DNA from 3 places in the Flammeovirga sp. AWQ4_249 genome. Region 3 is predicted to be linked to each of the others. Evidence: riboswitches for the same ligand, from Rfam matches in the RefSeq annotation. Region 3 holds a riboswitch; each other region holds the start of a gene.
What was found. Region 3 has a riboswitch for S-adenosylmethionine ahead of metH (methionine synthase). Riboswitches for the same ligand answer to the same signal wherever they lie in the genome.

Region 1: linked by a shared signal. The riboswitch ahead of ACXAHM_RS03685 (hypothetical protein) and the one ahead of metH (methionine synthase) in region 3 are both predicted to bind S-adenosylmethionine.
Region 2: linked by a shared signal. The riboswitch ahead of ACXAHM_RS03880 (homoserine O-acetyltransferase family protein) and the one ahead of metH (methionine synthase) in region 3 are both predicted to bind S-adenosylmethionine.

What each region holds. Positions count from the first base shown of each region.
Region 1 covers NZ_JBSWYJ010000003.1:18,663-26,479, forward strand. Annotated here, with positions in the region: gene murD (UDP-N-acetylmuramoyl-L-alanine--D-glutamate ligase) at 1-225, shown strand, start outside; gene ACXAHM_RS03675 (FtsW/RodA/SpoVE family cell cycle protein) at 232-1,428, shown strand; gene ACXAHM_RS03680 (GAF domain-containing protein) at 1,837-2,718, shown strand; gene ACXAHM_RS03685 (hypothetical protein) at 2,762-2,971, opposite strand; SAM-I-IV-variant riboswitch at 3,022-3,124, opposite strand; gene ACXAHM_RS03690 (cytochrome-c peroxidase) at 3,257-4,378, shown strand; gene ACXAHM_RS03695 (MATE family efflux transporter) at 4,421-5,779, shown strand; gene ACXAHM_RS03700 (PhnA domain-containing protein) at 5,891-6,466, shown strand; gene ACXAHM_RS03705 (hypothetical protein) at 6,729-7,073, shown strand; gene ACXAHM_RS03710 (sterol desaturase family protein) at 7,070-7,817, opposite strand, start outside.
Region 2 covers NZ_JBSWYJ010000003.1:60,650-68,466, reverse strand. Annotated here, with positions in the region: gene ACXAHM_RS03890 (CheR family methyltransferase) at 1-658, opposite strand, end outside; gene ACXAHM_RS03885 (hypothetical protein) at 802-981, opposite strand; gene ACXAHM_RS03880 (homoserine O-acetyltransferase family protein) at 1,067-2,104, opposite strand; SAM riboswitch class I at 2,230-2,331, opposite strand; gene ACXAHM_RS03875 (TonB-dependent receptor) at 2,454-4,856, opposite strand; gene ACXAHM_RS03870 (MmcQ/YjbR family DNA-binding protein) at 5,059-5,415, shown strand; gene serA (phosphoglycerate dehydrogenase) at 5,542-7,434, shown strand; gene ACXAHM_RS03860 (T9SS type A sorting domain-containing protein) at 7,487-7,817, opposite strand, start outside.
Region 3 covers NZ_JBSWYJ010000004.1:43,791-51,607, reverse strand. Annotated here, with positions in the region: gene ACXAHM_RS05130 (alpha/beta fold hydrolase) at 1-174, shown strand, start outside; gene ACXAHM_RS05125 (hypothetical protein) at 220-393, shown strand; gene ACXAHM_RS05120 (RagB/SusD family nutrient uptake outer membrane protein) at 611-2,248, opposite strand; gene ACXAHM_RS05115 (SusC/RagA family TonB-linked outer membrane protein) at 2,286-5,210, opposite strand; SAM riboswitch class I at 5,739-5,846, shown strand; gene metH (methionine synthase) at 5,947-7,817, shown strand, end outside.

The sequences.
Region 1 (7,817 bases), on a different contig from region 3:
TTGATTTGCTTAGGAGTTGACAATAGCAAATTAATAGCTTCTTTCTCTTCTATTATACCAACAGAAGAAACTCAGGACATGAAAGAAGCTATTCAACTTGCGAAAAAATATACAGACACAAACGAAGTAATTCTACTGTCACCTGCTTGTGCAAGTTTTGATTTATTCAAAAACTACATGGCAAGAGGAGATGAATTTATTAAAGCTGTAGAAGAGATAAAGTAAGATACTATGGATAAAATCTTAAAAAAACTAGAAGGAGATAAAGTAATATGGGGTGTGATGATTACACTCTCAATGTTTTCTGTACTTGTGGTTTATAGTGCGACAGGATCATTGGCCTATATGCAAGCTGGAGGAGATAATGAACATTATTTATTACGTCACTCTACTTTAGTTTTTATTGGTTTAATCGGTGCTTTTGTTTGTCATAGAATTGATTATGTCTACTACTCAAGATTGTCAAGGTATGCACTACTTCTATCTATTCCATTATTGATTTTTACCTGGTTATTCGGGTCTGAAATCAACAGTGCATCTCGATGGATTAACATCCCTATAATCAATTTTACTTTTCAACCTTCTGATTTAGCTCGTTTAGCGTTAATTACGAACATGGCTTCAATGCTTTGGAAAAGGCAACGTGATATTGGTGAATTTAATAAAGCAATTGTTCCCCTATTAATTTGGACAGGTATTATCTGTGGATTGATTGGTGTATCTGATATTTCAACTGCTTCTTTGTTATTCTTAACGATAATGCTTCAGTTATTTATAGGTCGTGTACCTGTCAAATACCTTTTCATGTTAGTTGTAATTGGAGCGTTAGCAGGACTCTTTGTTTATCAATTCGGACAACGTGGAGGTACTGCAGTCAGTCGTATTTCTTCGTTTATGAGTGAAACGGATGTACCTTACCAAGCTGAACAATCTTATATTGCAATTTCTACTGGAGGTCTTTGGGGTAAAGGAGTTGGAGATAGTACACAAAGAAACTTCCTACCACACTCCTATTCCGATTTTGTGTTTGCCATTATTGTCGAAGAATATGGTTTAATTGGAGCAATTCTTATCATTGGACTTTATCTCACACTGCTTTATCGGGGTATGACTATTGTGGCCAATTCCCAGAAAGCCTTTGGAGGGCTTTTAGCAGCAGGGTTGACCTTTAGTTTAATCTTACAAGCCTTTGTACATATGGGAGTTGTAGTTGGTTTATTACCTTTGACAGGTCTACCATTACCATTGATCAGTATGGGTGGTACATCTTTACTCTTTACAGGGATGACTGTTGGAATTATCCTAAGTGTAAGTAAATCAACACAAGAAGATTCTGAAGAAGTAAGATTAAAAAGAGCAGAAAGAGCCAAAGAAAGAAAAGGGCAAGAAGGAACAAATCGTCCAAGAAATGTTCGATTAAAACCTTAAGAAAATATTGAAATAATTATCCTTATTAAGGTCTTTAGTATATAAAAAATATGCTGAAGACCTTTTTTTCATATTGTAACAAACACAATTATTACAGATGTAAGGTTTCATTCTTTTTATAAGAAAAACATCAATTAATATCAAAAAAAGCTCAATTTAGACATTATAAGTTTAATAATAAAAGTGATTTAGGAACACTAATTCATATTTTTATAACTAAACTTTCCCATTAATACCTAAAACTATTACATAAGATCCTTTAGCAAAAAGGATTAAAATCAACTCAAATATTCTTTTTTATGTTTAGACAGTATCAACCAAATCTTGTGAATTACTGTGCATACTCCATTAAACAATCATATTCAAAATTTAGTAACCTCAATTGAGAACCATCTCATTATTAATGAAATGGGGTTAATTGAAATATTGCAAAAAAGCCTAGATAAGATTGTTTCTTTCTCGCAGTGTAAATATGGTTTTATTGGAATTGTTGATCAACAAGATGGAGTTCTGAACTATAAGTACTTAGTGGAGAAAAAACCTTCAAATGGTTTTAATCCTTTTGATAAGGCATTATTAAAAAATCCTTTAGAAGTCAATGTTTCAAAAGCATATCAATACCTTAAAGACATTCCCTATATCAAAAAACCAATTTTTTCTTTTGATAAAGATAGAGCTGAAAAAAATCTCCCATGGTATTCCAATATATTAATCCCAATTCACAAAGATGATCATCTTATTGCTGTTTTAGGATTGAATGATCGTAAAAAAGGATTCGGTCAACAATTTTCCCTTAGAATGAAACCTGTGGTAGATACTTTTGGGAAAGTAATTAGAAAATTATCGAAAAATACAGATATAAATAATATACAAAACAATTCTATTTTTGAGACTCCTGTGAATAAGCATATGTATGATATGTTGATTACAATTGACCATCTGTGGAATATCAAAAAGAGAAATTACATTTGGGATAGTAAAATTGGTGTTTCGAAAGAACATATTATGGATTATGTCTTCGATCAAGATTACAATGTATTAGAAGATCTACTTATACTTTCTCAGAAAACAAAAACGTCTCAAAAAGGAAGTATTCGTATCAAAAAGAAAAAGAAAGTCATGATTTTAGCAATCAAAGTGCATTATAATTCCTCTACGAATACCTATGATGTTTTTGCAAAAGATATTACAGTTTCTTCGAACCAAAACATTCAAGATAAAAAGAACATAGACCGCAAGAAAATATTAGATTTCTGCTTTAAAAATCCTGTAATCAACAGTTTCTTTTAAAAAAGGAAAGAGCCATTGAAATAAATTCAGTAGCTCTTTATCATTACAACTTTTCTTCAATTTTAGCTAGCAAATGATGGCCATATAATTTTGGAAGGGAATGATCTTGAGGATTTCGAATACCTAATAATTTTTCAGCTTGTAGCATTGTCAGGTTTCTATACTTTACTTCTAATGAGTTAGTTGCAAAACGATTTTTTAATACATCGTAGCATTCTTCTAATGATAATTCAAAAGGAGATTTTGTAAGCATTTTTATAATGTTTTAAGTACTGAACATTATAAACATCAAAATTTTGGAAGGGGATTCTATTTTTTTGTCATGAATCAGACCACATCTATTGTACCACCGTGGCTTTACTGCTCGGTTGGTATCTATCATAAGATAGCTTTCTTGATGTTTAAATTAACTACTGCAAGTCTACTAGAACATTAAAATAAAATCAAGATTTTTTTTATTTATTAACATGAAATGAATTTGTTGTGGTATATTGAAATATCACAATTTAGTTGTAAATTAATGTCAAACCTAGATGACATGCAATCAAAATATATCTACTTTTTTTCTATACTCTCAATTTTGTTCGGAAGTTGTTGTGAAGAAAACCAACCGATACAGAATTCACCTTATAATCTAGAAATTCCAGAACACTTTGGGAAGCAATTTGTATTACCTGATGACAATCCTTTGACTGAAAAAGGAGTTGAATTGGGGCGTATGCTATTTTATGACAAACAACTTTCTAGAGATTTTTCAACCTCATGTGGATCATGTCATCAGCAAAAATTAGCTTTTACTGACGGGAAAGCTAAAGCGGAAGGTATTCATGGAAGAGTGGGTGAATTTAGTAGTATGTCAACTGTTAATCTCATGTGGACAGGAAAATTCTTTTGGGATGGTAGAGCAGCAAGCTTAGAAAGTCAAGCATTAGACCCTATTCAAAATGTATTGGAAATGGACATGACTCTTGAAGAGGTAGCAGAAAGACTAAGTAATGATCCTAAATATCCTGCTTTATTTGAACTCGCATTTGGAACACCTGAAATAACTCCAGAAAATATAAGTAAGGCCATCGCCCAGTTTGAAAGAACATTAATCTCCGCTAATTCTAAATATGATCGATTAATTTTAGGTACCTATACTCCTACAGAAGAAGAAAAATTGGGAATGGATTTATTCTTAACCCATCCTATTGCTGGTGAAATCAGAGGTGGAAATTGTGGTGATTGTCATTTAGGTGTGCTAACCTCTGGTGATCCTATAGCTTTTAGAGGATTTCATAATAATGGACTAGATACAGATGCTAATCTAAAAGAAGGTATCAAAGGAGTTACTCAAAATGAATTTGACAAAGGCAAATTTAAAGCTCCAACACTTAGAAATATCGCTCTTACCGCTCCATATATGCATGATGGCAGGTTTAATACGCTAGAAGAAGTTTTGGAACATTATGACGAACATATTCAAGAAAGTCGAACATTAGATCCTTTGATTACGGAAGCTAGTAATGAACCTATTTTCCCTGGTGATCCAGTAAAATTACATTTAACTCAAAAAGAAAAAAATGCTATTCTTGCCTTTCTTCATATGCTAACCGATGAGGAATTTGTGAACAATCCAGTACACTCAGACCCTTTTGAAGAGTTGGGAGATCAATAAATAATACTTTAATTTAGGACTCTAAGCTCCAACAAATTAATAATGAGTCAAAACAATAAAGCCTTAACAGGAAATATCTTTTCAATATTTTTTTCATTTTCAATACCTACTGTACTTGGCATGTTAGCAATAACATCTGCGGGTATAATTGATGGAATGTTTGTTGGTAAATTTGTTGGAACTGATGCTTTGGCAGCTGTATCGTTATGTGCTCCTATTTATTCTTTATTATTTGGTGTTCCTATCTTATTTTCTACAGGAGGGGAAGTTTTTTGTGGAAAGTTTATTGGTGAAGGAAATATAAAAAAAGCCAGAGCAACTTTTACTTCCATTTTATTAATCATAGGTATTTTTAGTCTCGTTATTACAATTTTCGGACTATTATTCACAGAAAAAATTGCTTTAATATTAGGAGCTGATGAAAAAATAAAAGCAATAGTAATTGATTATTTGACTGTAATTATTGCACTTACACCGGTGATGTCATGTTATGCCCTTACTTATTTTATTCGAGTTGACGGGAGGCCAAATTTAAGTTTCACATCACTTCTTTTAGTTGCGATTGCTAATATCATATTGGATTATATCTTCATTGTACATTTTCAACTTGGTGTGCAAGGTGCAGCATTAGGCACTTCTATTTCTTATTTTATTTTACCATTGTTACTACTTCCTCATTTTTTCTCCAAAAAAGGAAATCTTTCTTTTTATTTTAATAAAATTGATTGGAACATTATCAAAGGAATTACCTATAATGGTTCTTCAGAATTTCTAAGTGAATTATCAGGAGGTATATTATTTTTTGTGATCAATATTCAAATGATTAAATATTATGGTACTGATGGAGTTGCTGCTTTCGCCATAGTTGGATACTTAATTTATCTGATGATTATGTTTACCTATGGCATGTCTGATGCTTTAAAGTCTATTGTAAGTTTGAATTACGGTGCTAAATTGATGCATCGAGTGATACAGTTCTTTAAGTTATCATTGAAAAGTTCATTTGTTATTGGAGGGATTACAGCATTAATCACCTATTTGTTTATTGATGGTTTTTCTAATCTATTTTTAGATGTTGAAAGTTTACAAGCAAAAGAATTAACAGTTTCATTTACGATTCAAATCTTGCCCGTTCTATTCATTCTAGGCCTCAATATTCTATCTTCTTCTTTTTTCACCGCATTACATCATCCCAAGCCTTCATTAATTATATCTTTATTAAGAACTTTATTTTTACCTGTTGGTTTAATATTTATACTCACGTATTTCTACCAAGGCCATGGTATTATTCCATCAATTGTAGCAGCAGAAAGCATCACATTAATCGTTGTTATTGGTCTTTACTTACACTACTACAAAAGTAAAGAGTGGATAGATGAAGGAAAGAAAGCTTTTGAATAAGCTGAATGGAGAAATATTTTAGGACATTCCATTAATATTCCATTATGTATTATCAATTACTTTAAATTTTCATCAAATTTGGAATAATCAGAAAAACAGATCATTCTAAATATGAGTTTACTAAAAGACCTTCAAAAAAGAAGTAACAATACTTGTGAGCTTTGCGGAGCTCAAGAAAATTTATCCCCATTCTTAGTCGAACCAAAATCCTCTGAAGATGCCAATGACCACGCCTATTTATGTGGTAGCTGTCAAGAACAAATTCAGGATAAAGAAAAGATGGATGCAAACCACTGGAGATGTCTAAATGATAGTATGTGGAATGAAAATCCTGCAATTCAGGTGCTAGCCTGGCGAATGCTAACTCGTCTTAGAAGTGAAGGATGGCCTCAAGATCTATTAGACATGTTATATTTGGATGAAGATACTTTACAATGGGCTGAAGCTACAGGAGAAGGTATCAGCGACGAAGATAAAGTCATCCATAAAGACAGTAATGGTGCAATTCTAGAAAATGGTGATAGTGTTGTTTTAGTAAAAGACTTAAATGTAAAAGGTGCAAACTTCACAGCCAAAAGAGGAACAGCAGTCCGAAATATCTCATTAGTACATGATAATCCTGAACATATTGAAGGAAAAGTAAACGGTCAACAGATTGTTATTCTCACTAAATATGTCAAAAAATAAATAATAAAAGGAGTGCCATTCAAGTACTCCTTTTTTTATATCCTATCAAGATTAATATTCTTTATTATTATAATAAAAACATCAATTATTCGTAAAACAGACACTTTATTTTACATTATTATATAATCTGCATTCGTATTAAAAACCCTTCACTAAAAGTATGTTATTGAGTCATTAACCTTATTGTTTCACATCCTTTTACTTCCTTAATTTGAAATAATCAGAAACATCTATCACGCAATATTACTGTATTTTTAATAAAATGACTTATACAAATAACCAAATAGAAGGATTACAAAATGTACTTTCTAAAGAGTACGATAAAAAGTTATTTCTATCATTTAATGATATCATTTCATATTATTCAAAAGGTTTTAGTTCACAATCCAAAAAAGAAATCGCTCAAAGTATATTATTAATTTATAATATTGATTATAGAGAACATTCTTTATTTATCGAAAACCTATCTTTCTATAAAAAAAAGACGATTATACAACTTCTTCAAGATTTTAATATCATAGATGATACAATTGAAAATCGATGGAAAGAATTTTTGGAAGTTGTTGAAATGGAAACATTAATCTATAGATCTAACATAAAAAATTAGTCTAGCGTAACCTTTTCTTCTTTTTTACTGTCATTCATTTCATTAATATCTCTGTATTGTTGAAATGGAATTTTTAGAAGGTTAACTATCTGACTATTTTCTTCAGATTCCATATGTGTATCAATTCCATAAACTAAAGTACTATTATCTACCTCTTGATAAGTACCAAAAACATGATCCCAAATAGAAAAAATATTCCCATAATTTGTATCAGTTAGGGGCTGTTGATAATGATGATGAACATGATGCATGTTTGGTGTTACAATAACCCAACTTAAAATCTTATCTAATCTCTTCGGTAAAACGATGTTTGCGTGATTAAACTGAGATAAGATTACCGATAGAGATTGATATAAGAAAATCATCCAAATTGGTACACCCACTAAAAACACCCCTAATGTCGTTGCTGTTAGACGTAAAAAACTTTCGCCAGGATGATGTCTATTTGCTGTCGTAGTATCCACATGTGTATCCGTATGATGGATCAAATGAAAAAGCCAGAACCATTTTACTTTGTGATTGAAATAATGGATACTATAAGCACCTACTAAATCTAATAAAGCTAACCCTGTAAAAAGTACTATTGGTAATGGATAACTTTTCATCCACTGCATATACCCAAAATCATTAGCGACAACCCATTCTGATGTTTTTACCATTACAAATGCAAGTGACAAATTAACAACAGCTGTAGTTATCGTAAAAAAGATATTCGTCAAAGCATGTTTCCAACGATTATGTTTT
Region 2 (7,817 bases), on a different contig from region 3:
AGATCATTACATTTCTACAAAGGATTAAATCGAATTTAGAGAAGGGATTACCTTTTACAAGATCTTGAACTCTAAAAGAAACTCTATCGATAAATGAAGGTTTGATATAAAAGAATCCACCTTCTTCTACGAAATAGTTAAAGAAATCATTCTTTCCTCCATAGCGTTCATAATTTTGTTTATTTAGCTCCATATTCTTTGAAGAAAAAGAAGCTTTTTTTGCTTTGTTGATAATTGCATGATCGATATCTGTTGCAATTATTGTAGCATTTTCCAAACAGTTTAATTCATGAAGTAAAATACACATAGAGATGACTTCTTCACCAGAAGAACAGCCAGCATGCCATATGCTTATTTTCCTATGTTCTTTAATTACATCAGGTATTATCTCATCTCGAAGGGAAGTCCAGAAAGTTGGATCGCGAAACATCTCTGTTACATTCACAGTGATTTCTGTGACAAATTCCTGGAAAAAAGTAGGTTCTGATTTTAACTTTTTAATTAAAGCTTCAACAGAATTAAATTTATATAATTCAATAACACGTCTTACTCTTCTTGTGAAAGAAGACATAGCGTAATTTTTGAAATCATAGTCAAAATTATCGTCAATAAATTGGGTTAATCTTCTTAGTTCGGCTATTTCAAGATCTCTTTGCATACTTAGCTAAAAAAAATAATAAGAATATGGTTTTTCTAAATTAAAAAAATATCTGTTAAAGACAGGAGAAATAGATATGAAAAAATCCTTTCCTCAAACATTAATGTAAAGAGAAAAGGATTCTATTCATTGAAAGAATGAAATTATTTTCTAGTGTTTACAAGTTGAGGACACTCAGAGTGTTGATCCATAATTTCATACTTTTTTCTTTCTTTTTTGAAGTAGCTCGCACTTGCACTACCTTGAGGGGCACAAGAAAATACTAATGCACCTAAAGTGAATAGGGCAATTGATGATAGAATTCTTTTATTAATATTTTTCATTGTAGCTTAAGCCTAATGTTGATACTCGTTTGAAGTCATTAATGACCATTTGCAAAGACAAGTTACAAAATGTATGCCTAATTTCTTAAACAATTTTCTTTTTCTTTTTTTGTTTGAAAAATGAACGTATTGCTCCAGCAATTTTATTCGTTTCTACAAGAAAACCATCGTGTCCATATAATGAGGTTATCTCTTCGTATGTTACGTTAGGGATGTGTTGTGTAATAAAGCGTTGTTCGGAAACTGGAAAAAGAACATCAGATGTAATCCCAATCACTTGAGTGTATGCTTTTATACTAGATAGTGCCTTTTCAATTGATTCTCTATTTCTTCCAAGATTATGAGAATCCATTGTTTTTGATAAAGTCCAATAGGAGTAAGCATTAAACCTTTTTAATAACTTTTCTCCTTGATATTTTTGATACGAAGAAGCTTTAAAATCAGTGGTTTCTGTACTGCTTGATTCACTTTGAGTTTTCTCGTATGTACTATAATTTCGATAAGAAAGCATAGCAATTGAACGTGCAGCAATAAGGCCTCTGCTTCCTGCATTGACATCTTTTTCTCCCCAAGTTGGATCAGCTTGTATTGCTAATCTTTGTGACTCATTAAATGCAATGCCCCAAGGTGAGTGCTTTGCATTTGTTGCACAAATAATAAGATTTTCCATTAAGTCTGGCTGAGATACAGCCCATTCTAGAGCTTGTTGACCTCCTAATGAACCGCCAATTAGAGTATTAATCTTATTTATTTTTAAATGTTTCCTTAACAAGTCAAGAGATGCAACAATATCTCTTATTGTGACCTGTGGAAATGAGTCGAAATAAGGTTCATTAGTTGTAGGATTGATGGATAATGGACCTGTTGAACCATAGCAAGAACCAATAACATTTACACAAATAATAAAATGTTCTTCAGCGTTAAAAATTGCTTCATGGCCAAATAAGCCACTCCACCAATCTGAGACTTCAGCATTTCCAGTTAATGCATGACAAACCCATATGATATTGGATTTATCTTCATTAATTTTTCCTAACGTTTGATACGAAAGGTCTAATTTGTTCAATGTTCCTCCAAGTTCTAAATTGAAGGTATTATTATATGTATATAAATGCTCTTGCATTACCTATTTCTTTACTTTTTAAATAAATAAGAATGTACAGAGTACGCTAGACCTTTTTGTTAGCTTAACTTTTAGGATATTATTGACCAGAATGTAATGATATGACTTTCAGACGTCCAATACTTGGTTTATATGCCCTAATAATTAGGCTAGGATGTAGCACCTTTTCTCGTAGATGGTTGCTAGAGGGTCTTTGAGCCTAGTCTCTTACCTCTTCTTTATAAACACTTACGTCTTACTAGATGTAAATGGTATGTGATTTCAAAGTAACTCTAGAATTTACAAAAAAACAAACCCTCATGTCATTAATTATAAGAAATGAGGATTTTTGATGTTTATTTTGAAAATTTTATAATTCTACAATAATTCCAATAGATGGTTGAACTATACCATTGGAAGTTGCGATGTACTTTGGAACATACTTAGATGGGTCATTTGGATCAACCATTGGAGTTCCATCAGGATTTAATTCTGTAGTAAGAATTGGTTGACCTTCTACTGAATATCCATATAAATTTTGAATATCGAAATAGAAATTAATACTCCATTTGTCGAAGTAGTAGTATTTATCAACTCTTAAATCTAGTTGATGTGATGGTCCAAGACGTTCAGTGTTTACTTGAGAGTAATCTTTTATACCTCTTCTTTCTGCATCCCAAACCTCTCTGTCCATAGAAGCATCAACATCATAAGGAGTGTAAGGAGTTCCGCCAGCATAAAGCCATCTTGCTCCAATTTCCCAATTCTTACCAAGCTTCTTTCCACCAGTTAAACTAATGATATTTCTACTGTCCCAAGAAGATGGCGCATATTCATCAGGGTTAGCATTTGTAAATTCAGAATTTACATAGGTATACGAGAATATTCCATAAAAACCATTATAGAATTTTTGTTGCGCCATAAATTCAATACCTCTTGATCTACCCTTAGACGTACTTGTTACTTCTTCACTACCAATTACACCAAAATCGGCACCTAGGTTAGCTAAAGAAATTTGGTTGTTTACTGAGTATGGGTACTGATCGTAAACTTTCTCGAAACCTTCTAAAGTGAATTTTAGGTTTTTCTCTGGAATTTTATATTCAAAACCACCAACCAATTGTTTATTACGAATGTAGGTTAAGTCATTTTCTTTGTTGACAAAATCTTCACCTTCCTTATAACCTAAAGTAGTGTAAGCTGGTAATTGATAATATATACCTGTATTAAAGTTTATGCTCCAACGTGGTGTGAATTGATAAGATGCAGAGAATCTTGGAGAAAATTGATCTGCTAAGTTTTTCATGCTTTCTGAATAATCATTTGCATCAACTCTTGCTCCTAAAGAAAGTGTCAATTTATCTTGAATTAACTTTTTACTTACTGTAGCGAAACCTCCCCACTTATTTAAATTTAAATCCGATCTAAAATTAATAGTCTCTAATTGTCCGGTTGAGTAATCATACAATGTTTGGTCTGTTCTATTATTATACATTGCATATTCATAGTTTACTCCATAACTAAATGTCCATCCTGCATTTGTAAATGTAACGCCTTCTAATCTAAGCTTGTTTTCAGCTTCTTGTGATGTATAATCATATGTTTTTGGTTGAGAAGGATCGTTGTTAGGATATTTATATTGAGCATTATTCAACATGTTTCTAGAAGCTACAAATGTAAATGTTGAATTGTCTCTGAAATGCTCATATTTTGCTCCTATTGTATAATTCCATTGTGATTGCTCTGGAGTATTATTTAAGATATATACGTTTTCTTCATAATCTTCATCAGTTGGATCACCTGGAGAGTCAGCTAATTTAAATTGATCGATAGCACCAAGTCCAATGATTGAAATTTGGTTTCTTTGGTCTATTTTGTATTTATATTTTAATTGGAAATCATTATATGTTGGTAAAAAGGGTAGACCTAAAACACTGAATAATGCCTGTAAATAGGATTGTCTTGCCGATACGATTAGTGATGATTTTTCTGATACCGGTCCTTCAAATGTAATACCAATATCAGATGTGCCAATAATAACATTTGTAGTATGTTCATCAGTTCTACCGTCTTTTTGGGTAAATTCCATCACAGATGATAATGCATTTCCTCTACCAGCTGGAAATGCACCTGAGAAAAATTCAACATCTTTAATGAAATCAACATTTATCATACCTACAGGTCCACCAGAAGCACCTTGAGTAGCAAAGTGATTGATGTTAGGAATTTCTATACCGTCTAAATAAAATCTGTTTTCGTTTGGAGCTCCACCACGTATCAAAATATCATTTCTAAATGAAGCAGTTGATGCAACACCTGGTAAGGATTGTAAAACTCTTGAGATATCTCGATTTGCTCCTGGAGCTCTTTTAACTTCAGTTACCCCAATTCTTTGTACAGATACTGGTGATTCATCAGATTTATAAAAACCATTTGCAATTACTTCAACTTCATTCAATTCTTGAGTAGAAGGTGTTAATCTAAAATCAACAACTGCAGGTCTAGAATTTGAGACCTCTACTTCTCTTGAATCTGGTCCAAAACCAACATAATTAACAACAAGATTATATAAGCCTGGTTTAAGATTTTTGATTTCAAAAGATCCATCCTCCTTAGTAGTAGCTCCTGTAGATGTGCCTTGTATTACAACAGTTGCAAAAGGGACAGGTTCATTATTCGGTAATTCAGTTACAGTACCTTTTATTATACCTTTTTGTGCAAAAATGGATGATGATAATGTAAAAAATATAAAAAGCAAGTATAGGTTTTTCATGATATAATTTGTCTAAGTGTAAACCTTAAACTGTTTAGTCGATGAATTGTTTGATAATATTTTAGGATTTTTTCAATGCAAATGAACTTTAAAAAATAATCTAAAAAAAGTTTTTTAGATAGAAGTAATTAGAATCTATTTACAATTTGAAAAATATGTGTTTTTTTGCTTAGAAATAAAGTATTATCAAATCATAAGAAACATGAATATTGAAGATTTTAGAAATTTCTGTCTATCTAAAAAAGGAGTTACTGAAGAATTTCCTTTTGATGAAAGTACACTTGTGTTCAAGGTTGCGGGTAAGATGTTTGTATTGACAGATGTAGATGTTTTTGAAAGTTTTAATGTAAAGTGTGACCCTGAACTAGCTATTGAATTAAGAGAAAGGTTCAATGGAGTAAAAGAAGGGTATCATATGAATAAAAAACATTGGAATACTGTTACTGTTTTTAGTGATGTGCCAAATGATAAATTATATGAGTTTATCGATCATTCTTATGATTTAGTGTATAAAAAATTACCAAAAAAAATTAAAGAAGAACTTCAAGAAATGGAGTAAAAATGTTCAATAAACTAAAAAACATTACTTTTTTTTATGAAAATCATAATAAATAGCTAAAAAATATTCAAATGTCGTGATTATATAATACTTTTGAATAGCGATTGGAACAAAAGACAAATGAACATGGCTAATAAAAGATTTTTTGTAATTGATTTTGACAGTACTTTCACTAAAGTTGAAGCATTAGATGTGTTAAGTGATATACTTTATGAAGGGACTGACAAAAAAGAAGAAATTGGAAGTAAGATTAAAGAACTTACAGATCAAGCAATGGCTGGTGAGTTGTCTTTTAGAGAAGCTTTAGAACAGCGATTGGCCTTATTAGATGCTACAAAGAAAGATGTGGATCAACTTTCTGATGAATTAAAGAAGCTAGTATCTGAATCCGTAAAAAGAAATAGAGCCTTTTTTAAAGAAGAAAAAGAGAATGTATTAATTGTCTCTTCTGGTTTTAAAGATTTTATCACACCTGTGGTGAAAGATTTCGGTATTAAGGAAGAGAATATTTATGCAAATACTTTCACTTATAATGAAAACAATGAAGTAACTGGTTTTGATGCTTCTAATCCTTTATCTGAACATAAGGGTAAAGTAAAACTGATGGAGGAATTATCACTTGAGGGTGATGTTCTTGTTATCGGTGATGGTTATACAGATTACGAAATCCGTGAAGCTGGATTGGCAAAGACTTTCTACGCTTTTACTGAAAATATAAAAAGAGAAAAGGTACTTGCTAATGCTGATATTGAGGCAAGTAGCTTTGATGAAATACTACATTCTATCAAGCATCCTATGGCAACTTCATTTCCCAAAAGTAAAATCAAAGTATTATTACTAGAAAATATTCATCAAGACGCTAAGAAAAAATTAGAAGACGAAGGTTATCAAGTTGAACTTCTGGGTGGTGCTCTTGATGAAGAAGAGCTTTGTGAAAAAATCAAAGGTGTTCATATTCTTGGTATTCGTTCAAAAACAATGTTAACTCGAAAAGTGGTAGAGGCTGCTGATCGTTTAATGTTAGTGGGAGCGTTTTGTATTGGAACAAATCAAATTGACCTTCAGGCATGTACTGATCATGGTGTGAGTGTATTTAACGCACCTTTTAGTAATACTAGATCTGTGGTTGAGATGGCAATTGGTGAGATTATTTTATTAATGCGTCAAATTCCAAGACGTATGCGTCAGATGGATAGAGGAGAGTGGAGTAAATCAGCCAATGGTAGTTTTGAAGTAAGAGGAAAGAAATTAGGTATTATCGGTTATGGTAATATCGGATCTCAATTATCAATTCTTGCTGAAATGCTAGGAATGGACGTGTACTACTATGATGTGGTTGAAAAACTTGCTTTGGGTAATGCTACAAAACTTTCATCATTAGATGAATTACTTTCTACTTGTGATGTTGTTTCACTTCATGTGGATGGACGAGCAGAAAATAAAGGTTACTTTACGGGTGAACATATTGCTAAAATGAAGAAAGGTGCAATCCTTGTAAACTTAGCGAGAGGTCCTGTAGTAGAGTTAGAAGCATTACAGCAAGCATTACAAAGTGGACATTTATCAGGAGCTGCGATTGATGTATTCCCTGTAGAACCAAAAAATAATAATGATTCTTTCGATGCACCTTTGAAAGATGTGGATAATTTAATTCTAACACCTCATATTGGAGGTAGTACGTTAGAAGCTCAAGAAAATATCGCTGACTTTGTACCAGGTAAAATGATTGAATATGTGAATACAGGTAGTTCATTTAATAGTGTAAACTTCCCTAATGTTCAATTGCCTCGTTTAGAAAATGGACATCGTATGCTTCATATTCATAAAAACGTATCAGGTATCTTAGCACAAATGAACAATGTATTTGCTAAGCACGGGTGTAATATTCTTGGTCAATACCTTAAGACAAATGAGGATATTGGTTATGTAATTACAGATATCGATCAATCGTACCAACCAGAGTTATTAGAAGATTTAAAATCAATTGATAATACAATTAAGTTTAGAGCTTTATATTAATTGATAGTTAGATATGTTAGAATTAGCCCAAAGTTAGATGCTTTGGGCTTTTTTATTTTACGATAATCTTTTTTGTGATACTGTGTTTTTTATGTTTAAGGTTGATAAGGTAAAATCCACGAGGTAGGTTATGTTCAATAATTTTATTATTCGTAAGAGTAATATTTTCTTTCATCATAATTTCCCCTTGTATGTTTATAACTTCAAAAGGGATGTCTTCTAGTAAATTAGCTGAAGAGATAGTAAAATAATTTGTCGAAGGATTAGGATATATATTGATTACAGGTGCCGAAGTTAAAGTAGAGATATTATTTATTTCAATAGGAGTGAAAATTTCTTTCCTCCCATTTAGGTCAACCTCTGACAGTCGGTAATAAACTCTT
Region 3 (7,817 bases):
CCTTTTTTATCTGTAAGTGGCATCATTCAAAAAGGTACATATGGTAAATTAAACAAAGAGGTTTTGAAAGCTTACGACTTACCATTTCCTAATAAAGCTTCTAAGGCAGGTGCAAGCATCTTTCCTTCACTCGTACCTTCAAAACCCAATGCTGATGGAGTAAAAGAGATGTAAAAGGCAAGAGAGGTGTTACAGCAATGGGATAAGCCAGCATTGATTATGTTTAGCGATAAGGATCAAGTACTTGGAGGTTTAGAAAAATTCTTTTATAAATTAATTCCAGAGGGGGTTCAAACGAAAAGGATTATCCGTAATGCAGGTCATTTTTTACAAGAAGAAAAAGGAGAGGAGATTGCTGAAAATATAAAGCTCTTCATCGAAAAAAATAAATAAAAAGACCACTCTAAAAAATTAAAGTGGCCTTAATAACAACTTGAACGTTAGTTAGAAGGGTTTGTACAATTACTAATTTGTAAGCGTTTGTTGTTAGTTAGTTACTTCTTTGTTTAATATGCAAAAAGTTGGTTTAGGATATTGCCGTAAAGAAGTGGTTGAAATGTAGATGTAAATCATATTCGATTTACATCTACGTTTTAAAGTACACTATATATTAGTATCCTGGATTTTGATCCAAGTTTGGATTTCCTGCTACTTGTGAAGGAGGGATAGGGAATAATAAGCGATGAGAACCATCACTTGCTTCACCTTGACTTGGTAACCAGAACTTATACGCATTACCATTGTCGTCTATTCTATCTTCATAAGCATTTGCATCATTTTCCATTTGCTTATTTTGCCATGCTTCAAGATATTTGCCATGACGGATTAAATCTTGACGACGAACACCTTCCCAACATAATTCCCATCCTCTTTCCATAAGAATGAAATCTAAAGCATCTTCCACTTTGCCATTACTTTCTAATTGCATATAATGTGCAGTAGCATCAGCAATAGGAGATCCAGTTTCGAAACGATTTCCTTCTGTTCTTAGTTGGTTTACTTTGGCCATTGCTTCGCTTGTCATTCCTTTTCTTGCCAAAGCCTCCGCGTGCATTAACAGAACATCTGCATAACGGATAACAGGGAAATCATTACCTGACCATCCTCCCCAAGAAACACCAATCGAACCTAAATCAGGCTCCCATTTCATCAAACGAACACCTTGCGTCTTATTTGCATCAAACAAAGGAAGTTCTTCTTCATGTTGAACAATTGTTCCGTCTACTTTTTCAAATTCAGTATAGAATTGATTAATTCGTGTGTCTGTATTTTCAAAAGATTGATAACGGTCTGTCATCATAGAGAAGCCATTCCATTTCGAAGGTACTCCCCATTCAACACCTTTCACTTTGTAAGTGTCATAATGTACACCCCAACTATTTCCATGATTACCAAGTGGATCATCAGCAGTGTAAGTGATTGCGAAAATATAATCGGTGTTGCTTTCCTCATTACCTAGTTTAAATGTTTCTAGATAATCAGGGTAAACAGAATAGCCCATTCCTTCAATAAGAGTGGCGTATTCAATTACTTTATCCAGATATTCATCAGAAGGAGCAATCACTTTTGAGCCATCTTCAAAATAGACGCCTCCATTTAAATAGATCTTAGTTAAAAGTGCATATGCAGCACCTTTTCCTACTCTCGCATAGTTAGGGTCATCCGGAAGATTGTCTTTTATGGCTTCTAATTCATCTACAACAAATTGAGTAACTTCTGGACGTGTGCTTGCAGGTGTATTACCTTCATGCTTACTTGTCAATACTAAAGGAACATTCCCGAAGTTATCCATTAAAGTGAAGTAATAAAATGCTCTCAAGAAACGTACTTCACTAGTTGTTGAGACAATTTCTTCTGTTTGTTCAAAACCTTGTAGAGATTCAATCAAACCATTCGCACGAGCAATTCCTGTATATGGAGCATTCCATAAACCTGGTAAATGTGGATGATTCGCATTCCAAGTATGAGCATTTAATTGAAGCCATTTACCTCCATCATACCAGTCACCACCACGTGTCGGCACTAATGTTTCATCAGAACAAACTTGAGCAAATCCCCAAGCATTTTCATGGTGATAAAAAGAGCGCAGAGAAGCATATACTGGAGCAACAGCGGATGGTAAATTATCTGGATTTTGGAAATACTCGTCCGTTACAGAACTATACAGTTTTTCATCCAGGTTTGTACATGAAGTTGAGGATAATAACGCACCTGCAGCAAGTGCAATCATTAATTTATTTTTAAACATAATAATTTCTTTAAAGGGAATTTTGATTGTATTTCAATTAGAATCCTACAGATAAGCCACCAATGAATGTTCTAGCAGCAGGATAGTTGTTGTAATCAATACCAATAGGAGGCACTTGACTTCCACCAGCAGGGGCATTGACTTCAGGGTCATAACCAGAATAATCTGTGATGACGAATAAGTTTTGACCTGAAACATACAATCTTAGGTTTCTAACAAACTTTACCTGTTCCATATCGAAAGTATACCCAAGCGTCATGTTCGATAAACGAATGAAAGTTGCATCTTCGATAAATCTTGAATTGTAACCAGTTTGACGAATACCTTCATCGACTGCTGATTTTACTACATTATATGTACTGTTTTCACCGTATAAATCGTTTGTAGAAGAGAATTCAAGAGCAGTATTGTTGAAAACCTGATGTCCAGTAGCTGCATTTAAAAAGAAATTAAAATCCCATTTTTTATAGCGTAAAGTGTTATTGATGCCAAAAGTCCATTTTGGTAATGCTTGCCCTAATACCTCATTCTCGTCAGAAACCATAGCATTTCCACTTTCATCAAGACCTAAATATTTTGGTCCATAAAAAGTACCATAAGGAAGACCTGCTTTGATGACTTGAGAGAACTGACCTACTTGACCACGACCACCAACAGCACCTGTTAAGATTTCATCATAGTCACCAATATTTTGTACTTCATTTTCATTATATGCTGCAACGATTCCTGTTTCCCAAGTGAAGTTATTCTTTTGTATGTTCACTGTATTTAAAGAAATTTCTATACCTTGATTTCTTAGCTCACCTACATTTTGAAGATAAACATCAACAGGAGCTGGCTGAGGAGCTTGTAATTCTAAGAGTAAATTGTCTGTATTTTTTTGATAAAAATCTAAAGTACCATAAACGATTCCATTGAATAACTCATAATCAAAACCAAAATTAATTTGAGTAGTTTCTTCCCATTGTAAATCTGGATTCGCATAGTTGTTATAAGTTACTCCAGATCCAATACCTACTGCACTATATCCTTTATCACCTGATAGTGTTGGAAGTGAGCGGTAATTGCCAATTTCTTGAGATCCAGTAACACCCCATCCAGCTCTCATTTTTAGATTGCTAACCACTGAACTGTTTTTTAAGAAATCTTCTTCAGATAATCTCCAAGCTGCAGAAAACGAAGGGAAAACACCCCATTTGTTATTTGCACCAAAGCGAGAAGATCCATCTGCACGAACAGTAGCAGTGACTACATACTTATCTTTAAAACTTACGTTTGCTCGACCAATCCATGAGATTAACTTACTTGATTCTTTATAAGAACCTACTAGAACAGTACCATTTGCGGCATTTAAGTTATGTTCTGCTGTTTCATCAATATCAAAACCTGTCGCATTTGCTGAATTAAATTCACGACCAAATTCTTGATATGTGTAACCTGCTAAAGCATTTAATTTTAAATCACCAAAGTCTTTTGTGTAGTTTAATGTTCCTTCTAGTAAAGTGTTGTGTAAGAAATTATTACGAACATCTGCAGAGCCATTTCCGGTACCTACCCATTCAATTGTTCCCGGTAAATAAGCATTTCTTTTTGCTGAAGTAATATCTCCGCCTAAGTTTAATTTACCCGTTAGTCCAGGAAGTAACTCAGCTTCGATAAAAGCATTACCTAATAAGCGTTGTGTATTTGTGAAATCACGAACACTATTTGCCATAATGTAAGGATTCTTTTCTAGCTGATTTGAAGAAGAGAAATCTGTCGGTAAAAGAGGAGACATACGTAACATATTATTAATTACTCCGCCATCTAATGCGCCACCAACACCATAAGGTAAGTTATTATTTTTAGTGAATGCACCCATCATATTAGCACCAATAGTCACTTTCTCACTTAATTTTTGTGTGATATTCATACGTCCACCAATTCTTTCCATTCCAGAATTGATCATAATACCTTCTTGGTTTAAGTAATTTATGGAGAACCTATATTGTGTATTTGCTGTGCCACCAGATACCCCAACATTATGATTTTGAGTAATAGCAGATCTAGTCATTACATCCTGCCAATCTGTATTCGCTTCTAAATCCATTGGGTTAGAACCTTCAGCAGCAGTAGCAGATCTATACTCTGAAGCAGAAAGCATATCTACTTTTTTAGCAATTTGAGAAACACCGAAGTAAGCATCATAATCTACTTTTGCTTTCCCTTCTTTTCCTTTCTTTGTTGTAATGATAATGACACCATTGGCGCCTCTAGCACCATAAATAGCGGTTGCTGAAGCATCTTTTAAAACATCAAAAGACGCAATGTCATTAGGGTTGATACTTGCTAAAGGGTTTTTGGCAGCTGAAGCTGAATAGACACCTGCTGTACCTGGATCAGATGCAGTATTGTCAATAGGGAAACCATCAATTACATAAAGCGGTTCGTTTGATGCAGTTAGAGAAGTACCACCACGAACTCTAATGTTCACACCAGCACCTGGTTCACCTGATGAAGGAGTCATCTGAACACCTGCAATTTTACCTTGAATTAATTGGTCAGGAGAGGCCATCACTCCTTGGTTGAAATCATCAGCTTTGATTGAGGCCATTGCACCAGTGACATCTTTCTTTTCCATTTGACCATAACCAACAACCACAACCTCTTCAAGTTGTTCGGCATCCACTTTTAGTTGAATAGTGAAGTTGGATTGATTGCCAATGGTAACTTCTTGGTCAAAATAACCAATGTAAGTGATAGAAAGAGTGTTTGCATTTTCCGGAACATCCAACTTGAATTGTCCTTCAAAATTTGTTGTTGTCCCTAAAGTTGTTCCTTTTACGATTACGTTGACACCTGGAAGAGGTACATTGTTTTCGTCATTAATAATACCTGAGATAGTTCTATTTTGTGCAAATGCACTAAAATTTAGAAATAGAAGTACAGATACAAAACTGAATAGTTGTAATCTTTTTTTCATTTGTTAAAAGCGGTTTTTTACAGGCAATGAAGAGAGTGTAAGTAACATAATTGTTCCCTACGATTTTTTCATTTTCATTTCATTGCTTTCATTCCAAAGTAATAGATACAGTAAGCTGCTTTAGTAATTTAAATTAGTGTAGATCTCGAGATTTGAGCTATTGTTCTTCTACAATACTCGGAGTAAATCTTTGCTTTTGCAAATGTTAGATGATCATCAAATTAGCCTTTTTGATGCCTTAAATTGAAATATTTTAAGTGATAAATGAAAGTGAATTTATTTTTAACAAACTCTTCTTTTCAACCGGTTGCTATATGTTCATAACGAATTAAAATACACGATAGAAACCTGTTGCGCAATCTGTTTCGGTAATATTGTAAATTGTCTAAAATACGCTTTAAAAGTTGTACATTTCCTGTGTAGGTAAAATTTTAAAAAAAGTAAAAAAAGTCATGTTTTTTTATTGATAACCCTTATTTTATGTCATTTTCCTATTCAAATTTCTAAAAAACTGACTATCTTGCGGCGTGCTTATCAAGAATGACAGAGAGAACGGGCTCGTAGATGTCATGGCAACCGTTGTTCCCAGCGAAAGGTGCCAATTCCCGCTTCGGAGGTGTCCGAGAAAGATGAGCTAAATGCATTTGATCCAAATGCTTATCTCTAAAAATTTATTAAGCACGTTTTAGTCTTATCAATGGATGAGACATGTGAAACGTAACTTTCGAAAATACTTATGTCAAAAAAGCTCAACGAGTTAGCCAAAGAGCGTGTGTTGATTTTAGATGGTGCTATGGGTACCATGATTCAAAGACACAAATTAGGAGAAGAGGATTATAGAGGAGATCGATATAAAAACCACCCGTGTGATGTAAAAGGAAATAATGATATGTTGTCGATAACTCAGCCACATATTATTAGAGATATCCATAAACAATATTTCGAGGCAGGGTCAGATATCGTAGAAACAAACACTTTCAGTGGAACTACGATTGCCATGGCGGATTATCAAATGGAAGCTGATGTTTATGAATTGAACTATGCTTCTGCGAAATTAGCTAAAGAAGCTGCAGATGAATTTACCGCAAAAGAACCTCATAAACCACGTTTTGTTGCAGGTGCTGTTGGACCAACGAACCGTACGGCTTCTATCTCTCCAGATGTAAATGATCCAGGTTATAGAGCAGTAACTTTTGATGACTTAGTAGAAGCTTATTATTTACAAGTTCAAGGTTTAGCTGAAGGTGGGGCAGATACCATTTTAATTGAAACAGTTTTTGATACCTTAAACTGTAAAGCGGCTCTATTTGCTGCTGATAAGTATTTCACAGATGTTGAAGAAGGAAATGTAACTTCTGCAGTTCCTGCGGGAAGAGAGGATGAATTTCCTAATTTATATAAAGGAGAACGTTTACCATTGATGGTATCAGGTACAATTACCGATGCATCAGGTAGAACACTTTCAGGACAAGTAGTAGAAGCATTCTGGAACTCAATCCGTCATGCTGATTTGTTCAGTGTTGGTTTGAACTGTGCTTTAGGTGCCGATTTACTTCGTCCTTATATTCAAGAATTATCTCGTGTAGCAGACGTAAACGTTTCTGCTTATCCAAATGCGGGTCTACCAAACGAATTTGGTGAGTACGACCAAACATCAGAAGAGATGAGTAAAATCTTGGAATCTTTTGATGGATTAGTGAATATCATTGGTGGATGTTGTGGTACCACACCTGATCATATTTCAGGAATTGCCAAAACATTTAGCGAAGCAAAAGTTAGAGAAATTCCTACTCAAGAGCCTTTCCAAAGGTTAAGTGGATTGGAACCTGTAACTATTAAGCCTGATAGCATTTTTGTCAACGTTGGTGAAAGAGCTAACGTAACGGGTTCAGCTAAATTCCGTCGTTTAATTGAGAACGGAGAATTTGAAGAAGCTATTGAAGTGGTAAGACATCAGGTAGAAGGTGGAGCACAAGTGATTGACGTCAACATGGACGAAGGAATGTTAGACTCTAAAGAGTGCATGACACGTTTCTTGAACCTAATTGCTTCTGAGCCTGATATCGCTAAGCTTCCAATCATGGTCGATTCTTCGAAATGGGAAATCATTGAAGCTGGCTTAAAAACATTACAAGGTAAAGGTATTGTGAACTCTATTTCTTTAAAAGAGGGAGAGGAAGACTTTATCAAAAAAGCGACATTAATTAAAAAATATGGTGCTGCAACTGTTGTAATGGCATTTGATGAGGAAGGACAAGCTGATAACTTCGAGAGAAGAAAAGAAATCTGTGCTCGTTCATATGATATCTTGGTAAATAAAGTAGGTTTCCCTCCACAAGACATCATCTTTGACCCGAATATCTTGGCGGTTGCTACAGGTATCGAAGAGCACAACAATTATGCTGTTGATTTCTTCAAGGGTACAAAGTGGATCAAAGATAACCTTCCTCATGCTTTAGTAAGTGGAGGTGTATCTAATATCTCCTTCTCTTTCAGAGGTAATAATGCTGTTAGAGAAGCAATGCACTCTGTGTTCTTGTATCATGCGGGTAAAGCAGGTATGGATATGGGTATTGTCAACCCAGGTATGCTGGAAGTGTATGAGGA